2 regions of the Mediterraneibacter faecis genome follow, and region 2 is predicted to be linked to the other one. Evidence: a T-box and tRNA genes for the amino acid it is inferred to sense, from the RefSeq annotation. Region 2 holds a T-box; the other holds one or more tRNA genes.
The links. A T-box is a leader RNA that pairs with one kind of tRNA and senses whether it is charged. The one in region 2 lies ahead of ACZ47Z_RS12325 (valine--tRNA ligase), so its partner is inferred to be a tRNA-Val.

Region 1 (3,409 bases), 1.1 Mb from region 2:
GTTTTCCCGCATCTGATCAATATGCGGACGCATCTTTGGACGCTGCGCAATGATCGTTGCATCAATATTCTCGATCACATAACCATTTTCTTCCAAAAGTCCGCCTACGTGCTCAAGCAGTTTTATACTGGATGCACCCTTATATTTCGGATCTGTATCCGGAAAATGAAGGCCAATGTCTCCAAGTGCTGCTGCCCCGAGAAGTGCATCCATCACTGCATGCAGCATAACGTCTGCATCCGAATGTCCTAAGAGACCTTTCTCGTAAGGAATCTCAACTCCACCCAGGATCAGTTTTCTTCCTTCAACTAACTTATGAACATCATATCCCATACCTACACGCATAATTATTTCTCCTCAAAATCATTTTCAGCATCTTCTGAAACAGGTTCTTCATTCAGTTCTGCAAAAATATCTACCACTCTTGTGTCTGTCAGTTCTTCCTGAACTGATGTTTCTTCAGTCGCTGTTTCTTCAGCTTTTATTTCTTCGTCCGGTGTTTCCTCTGATTCTGTTGTAGTCACCGGTTTTTCTACCGATTCTACTTTTTCTTCTGATACTGTTTTTTCCGCTGCTTCGTTTTCTGTTGAATCTGAATCTGCTGTTTTTTCTATAGCTTCAGCCTTGCTGTCTTGCATTGTTTTTTCCTCGGAATCTGCCTTAGACACTGCGTCTTCCAGCTTCTTCCTGTCTTCTTCTGAAAGCATTGTCGGCATTGTATTGTCTGATACTTTTTCGTCTTCCGATACTTCTGTCGTTGTGCTCTCTGTTACCTGTGACATTTCCTTCGCCGCTGCCGCTTCTTCTGCTTTTCGTTTCTGCTCCGCTTTTCTCTTTGCTATCATCTTCGCAATCTGCTTTTTGATATCAATTTCAAACGTTTTGCAGATGGCATTCCCTGCATAAGCAACTCCAACCAGGATAAATACAACTGCCAGTACTGACATAAGTGTCATATTGCTAGGACGCTGCTGGATCATCTCACTTAAGATTCTGATACCCAGGTAGGTAAGATAACCTCCAAGTACTATTCTGAGCGCATATCCGCTTTTTTTATTCATCTTGTTTCCTCCGTATTTCTGTTATTGGCCACGTTTTAAAATATAAACGAAAGACAACAACTTTTTTCTATATCATTATCTGTTATATTACCACAAGTTGCTCCTTAATACTATTATTTCTTTGCTTGATATAAGCAGTAACCAGTAAATTTGCGTAAAAAGACTGCGTACTAATTTCTTAAGCACGCAGTCTTCGTTATAGTAGCGGGAACTGGATTTGAACCAGCGACACCACGGGTATGAACCGTGTGCTCTAGCCAACTGAGCTATCCCGCCATATTTAATTAGTATATGGGACCTACAGGGCTCGAACCTGTGACCCTCTGCTTGTAAGGCAGATGCTCTCCCAGCTGAGCTAAGATCCCATATAAGTAGCGGGAACTGGATTTGAACCAGCGACACCACGGGTATGAACCGTGTGCTCTAGCCAACTGAGCTATCCCGCCATATTTAGTTAGTATATGGGACCTACAGGGCTCGAACCTGTGACCCTCTGCTTGTAAGGCAGATGCTCTCCCAGCTGAGCTAAGATCCCATATAAGTAGCGGGAACTGGATTTGAACCAGCGACACCACGGGTATGAACCGTGTGCTCTAGCCAACTGAGCTATCCCGCCATATTTAATTAGATATGGGACCTACAGGGCTCGAACCTGTGACCCTCTGCTTGTAAGGCAGATGCTCTCCCAGCTGAGCTAAGATCCCATATTCATATGTCGGCTGCGGCTTCCACTTACGCTTTGTCGCAACCGACTTGATTATTATATACTTAACACCTATCAGATGTCAACAACTTTTTTATTTTATTTTATATTTTAAAAATTTCAACCTTTTTTTCGACAAAATTTCAATATCGGCATTTTGTACAAAACATATGTGCTTTTATTGTATATTCTGTTTCTACGGTTCTTTTTATAAGCAATCCAATAAGGCTGTACCGTTTCCAGCCAGCCGTTATGCCCTTTTATTAGATTAGCTGATTCTTTTAAGTTCTTCATCAAATAACTGCCCTGCTGATTTATACCCATGTATGCGCCTAGGATACTTATTTATCCACTCTTCTACTGCCTGTATTTCTTCCTCTGTCCGTCCGTCAAAATTTGTGCCCTTTGGAACTCGGCGGCGTACCATTTTATTTGTTACCTCGTTTGTACCACGCTCCCAACTACTGTACGGGTGGCAATAATACATTTTGGTTCTTTTCCCCTCTCCTATCGCTGAACGCTCCAACTCTGCACAATATGCAAACTCTGTGCCGTTGTCTACTGTGATGCTCTTAAATACCGTCTTAAACATTTCTCCCCAGCGATTCTCTAATCTGTCAACTGCTGCCACTACCGCCTCTGCGCTGTGATCCGGCAATTTAAAAATAATTTCTGCTCGTGTCTTTCGCTCTGTGAGTGTCAGCAATGTATTTTTCGATTTTCCACGCTGTCCTATTACGCTGTCCATTTCCCAATGTCCGAACTCTTCCCGGTTGTTTATTGCTTCTGGTCTATTCTCTATGCTTTCCCCTGCTTCTGCCCTTTTCTGTTTCTTTACCTTATTATACTTGCGTTTTTTCTTCTTCTTTACTGGCAAGTCCTTATTTGTTACTTTTAAAAAGATTCCCTTATCAATATAGTTGTATACCGTAGTGGTGCATATTCTGGTTTGAAATTCTCCCCAGCGTCCCTCTGCTGTCAGTTCCCCTATGATTGCGTCCGGGCTGTAATCTTCATTTATTATTTTGTCCTCTATGTAATTTGCCAGCTTAATATCATTTCCTATCTTTAATTGCGTTCCTCGCACTTTTAAATTTTCCTCATACTTCCGTTGTGCAAGGTCTGCGCTGTATCTCATTTCTCTTGTATAATCACTGTTCAAATGTTCATATTGTCCACGCTTCAGCTCGTTATAAATTGTACTGCGGTGTACATGCAAAATTTCTGCGATCTCCACAACCTTATGCCCTGCATTGTACAAGGCTTCTAATCTGATTCTATCATTGTGCTTTAATTGTCTGCTACCCTTTTGATTTGCCATGTTCCCGCCCTCTTTCGTAAAACAAGCCGCAGGCGTTGTTGTCCTGCGGCTCTCTGTGTGCTTTTCGTTATTTGCCCTGCAATATTTTTTCTACTATCAGCTTTTCAATATAATGCGGGCAACTCCGTACCCCATTCTCCCAGTTTGTCAGCGTTCTATATGGTATCTCTAACCATTCCGATACCTCGCGCCTGCTCATGCCCTGCTGTTTGCGTGCCTCTTCAACCGTCATTTTGTCTGTTTCCTTACGCTCCATATCCATTTTCTCTCATTTCATTTATAATTGTTTCATTATATCCTTTTCCGTAGTATCTAAAAATAACG
Region 2 (3,409 bases):
GTAATAAGCCGGAATTCTGTGTCCCCACCAGATCTGACGGGAGATACACCAGTCTTTGATATTCTCAAGCCAGTGAAGGTAAATCTTGTCAAAACGCTCCGGTACGAAACGAAGTTCACCAGTCTTCAGTGCGTTGATCGCCGGTTTTGCAAGCTCATCCATCTTTACAAACCACTGCTGTTTGATCAGCGGCTCAACGGTTGTACCACAACGGTCATGTGTTCCTACTGCATGCATGTGAGGAACAACCTTTACAAGGTATCCCTGCTCATCAAGATCAGCTACGATTGCTTTTCTCGCCTCGTAACGATCCATTCCTGCGTATTTTCCGCCCTTCTCGTTGATTGTTGCATCATCGTTCATGATATTGATTTCCGGAAGGTTGTGACGCTTTCCTACTTCGAAATCGTTCGGGTCATGTGCCGGTGTGATCTTAACAGCACCTGTTCCGAATTCTTTGTCTACATAATAATCTGCAACGATCGGAATCTCACGATTTACAAGCGGAAGGATTGCCATCTTTCCTACGATATCTTTGTATCTCTCATCATCCGGGTGAACGGCGATCGCTGTATCTCCAAGCAGTGTCTCCGGACGTGTTGTTGCAATCTCAAGGAAACGGTCTGTTCCGACGATCGGGTACTTAATATGCCAGAAGTTTCCGTCCTGATCCTCATGCTCTACCTCTGCGTCTGACAGAGATGTCTTACATTTCGGACACCAGTTGATGATTCTGGAACCTTTGTAAATATATCCCTTGTTGTATAAGTTGATGAATACTTCTTCTACAGCTTTGGAACATCCCTCGTCCATTGTGAAACGCTCTCTGTCCCAGTCGCAGGAAATACCAAGCTTCTTCAGCTGGTTCTCGATTGTTCCTGCGTACTCTTCTTTCCACTGCCATGTTCTCTCAAGGAATCCCTCACGTCCGAGTTCTTTCTTGTCGATTCCCTCTTCTTTGAGCTGATTTGTAACCTTAACCTCTGTAGAGATTGCTGCATGGTCTGTTCCCGGAATCCACAGTGCGTTATATCCTTCCATTCTCTTGTAACGGATCAGAATATCCTGCAGTGTATTATCAAGTGCATGTCCCATATGCAGCTTTCCTGTAATATTCGGAGGCGGCATTACTGTTGTAAATGGTTTCTTACTTCTGTCTACTTCAGCATGAAAATACTTGTTCTCACACCATCTCTCATAGAGTTTCTCTTCGATCTGTTTCGGATCGTAAGTCTTTGCGAGTTCTTTGCTCATGATTGTTCTCCTTTTTCCACATATTATGTTAATTTTGTAGTTGTTTTCCACAATCTCATTGTTTTAAAAGTGGATATCTCTTTCTTCTATAACTAGAAAACGCCCTCTACTTCACGTAAAGGGCGAAAATCTCGCGGTACCACCTTATTTATATATGTAAGAACTTGTTACTGTTTGTATTAACCTTGTTCTTTACATATACATCTCTTCGTTCTGTAACGTGAACGACTCCGGGAACTCCTATCCAACCTCTTCGACCTTTCAGAATTCCGGCTCCGAAGCTACCTTCCATCATCCTTTTTCCAAACCGTCTCACAGCCAGATCCTCTTAGCAATCTGAACGGTTCTCTCTGTGGGAAGTAATGATGTACTCCTCTTCTTCAACACCTGTATCTTTACATAGTTGTTAAATACTTTTTAACTGTTACTACTATAGCTGTCAAAGGCTGATTTGTCAAGGGATTTCCCTTTCTTTAAGAAATCTTAAAATATCATAACCACCGCCGGAAGTCCAGCCATATCTTCTTAACCTTGCTCTTTTAAAAGTAAATGTTGCAACATCCCTGCAATATCATACCCGTAGTTCTCTCCTGTCGCCCAACCGGCTCCTTCCGGGTTCTCTTTCTGTCCCAGCCATTGTACATAAGGTGCGGAAGCTTTTTTCACATATTCATAACGGTTATCCACGCAAGTCTGATTCAGCGGTTCATCTGTCGCATAGGCCTTCAGATGCTGGATCTGTGCCCGCACTCCTGTTCTGACATCCGGATAAGAATTCCCCGGCACTCCTCCACCGGTTGTTCCTATTCCGGCAAAATTAAACTGTTCAATACTTACATCTCCACCAAACTGAAGAAAGCCGGTCTCTTTCATTGCCTGAGTAAATGCAACCTCTGCCCGGATGTCTTCTGCCTCTGCTTCTTCACAGTAGATCTGGCAGAATGTTTCTATGGTATCTGCTCCACCTTTTGCCAGTTCTTCCGACGGATATTCGTATCCCGATTGATTGAAATAATCTGCAAGTTCATCCACCGTAACAACACTCTCCCCCATGACCGGATACTGTCCGGCCGGAGAACACATCTGTGCTGTTATTGCTATGCTGTCAGTCTGTGCAACTTCTTCTATCGAATCTGTTGCCTCTTCCGCAACTGCTTCCTTTTCATTTTGCATGTCATAATCTGATTTCTGTTCTACTTCTGACTGTTTCATAACATTATTTTTCTGGTTCTGAGGAATCATTCCGTTTCTTCCTGCCATTGCCAGAATCACTACCAGAAAAACTCCCATTGCTGCTTCTATATAAATAGGTAATTTCATTTCGCGCTTCCTGTCCATTTCCCAGGTATTTGATATAGTATATACAACAATTCTTTCAGATAACACTCAATTAATAAATAGGTACCGTTACCCGAGAACTTTAAAAACATGCCTAAAAATAGAAGCAAAAGAGAGTGTAAAAAAAGAAGCTACAATACGCAGCTTCTTTTTTACTTCTTTTTACACTTATTATTTCCACAATTTCTTGTAGATTTCAATAACATCTTCCTTATTTGGTACTCTCGGGTTTGTTGCTGTACATCCATCCTCGAGTGCGGCATCTGCCATACTGTCGATTGCATTGAAGTACTCTTCCTCTGAGATTGTACCCATCTGAGAGATTGACAGCGGAATATCCATCTCTTTTAACATAAACTGTACCCAGTTTACAAGTGATCTGACTGTCATAATCTCATTGTAGCTGCTCAGTCCAAGGATCTGAGCTACGGTTGCATAACGCTTAACAGCCGGAAGATATTCTTTCTGACTCTTACTATGTTTATTGATATCACTGTTGAATTCAATGATATGTGGAAGAAGCATTGCGTTCGCACGTCCGTGTGGGATGTGGAACTTTGCACCTAACTGATGAGCCATACCATGGTTCAGTCCGAGAGATGCTGAGTTGAATGCCAATCCTGCCAGACAGGATGCAGAATGCATCTTCTGACGTGCATGAGTATCATTTCCATCCAGATATGCTCTGAGAAGAAATACTCCAACCAACTCAATTGATTTCTCTGCAAGTGCTGTTGAGAAATCGCTTCTCTCTGTACTTACACATGCTTCAAGTGCGTGTGTAAATACGTCCATTCCTGTATCTGCTGTAATCGCC

Region 1: it encodes a tRNA-Val, which carries the amino acid that the T-box ahead of ACZ47Z_RS12325 (valine--tRNA ligase) is inferred to sense. The anticodon was not compared.

What each region holds. Positions count from the first base shown of each region.
Region 1 covers NZ_AP043803.1:1,444,010-1,447,418, reverse strand. The annotation lists gene ispF (2-C-methyl-D-erythritol 2,4-cyclodiphosphate synthase) at 1-345, opposite strand, end outside; gene ACZ47Z_RS06795 (hypothetical protein) at 348-1,061, opposite strand; tRNA gene ACZ47Z_RS06790 (tRNA-Met) at 1,264-1,337, opposite strand; tRNA gene ACZ47Z_RS06785 (tRNA-Val) at 1,354-1,426, opposite strand; tRNA gene ACZ47Z_RS06780 (tRNA-Met) at 1,434-1,507, opposite strand; tRNA gene ACZ47Z_RS06775 (tRNA-Val) at 1,524-1,596, opposite strand; tRNA gene ACZ47Z_RS06770 (tRNA-Met) at 1,604-1,677, opposite strand; tRNA gene ACZ47Z_RS06765 (tRNA-Val) at 1,693-1,765, opposite strand; gene ACZ47Z_RS06760 (IS30 family transposase) at 2,033-3,085, opposite strand; gene ACZ47Z_RS06755 (helix-turn-helix domain-containing protein) at 3,153-3,341, opposite strand; gene ACZ47Z_RS06750 (hypothetical protein) at 3,331-3,409, opposite strand, start outside.
Region 2 covers NZ_AP043803.1:2,586,537-2,589,945, forward strand. The annotation lists gene ACZ47Z_RS12325 (valine--tRNA ligase) at 1-1,254, opposite strand, end outside; T-box leader at 1,370-1,647, opposite strand; gene ACZ47Z_RS12330 (glucosaminidase domain-containing protein) at 1,780-2,574, opposite strand; gene ACZ47Z_RS12335 (1-propanol dehydrogenase PduQ) at 2,764-3,409, opposite strand, start outside.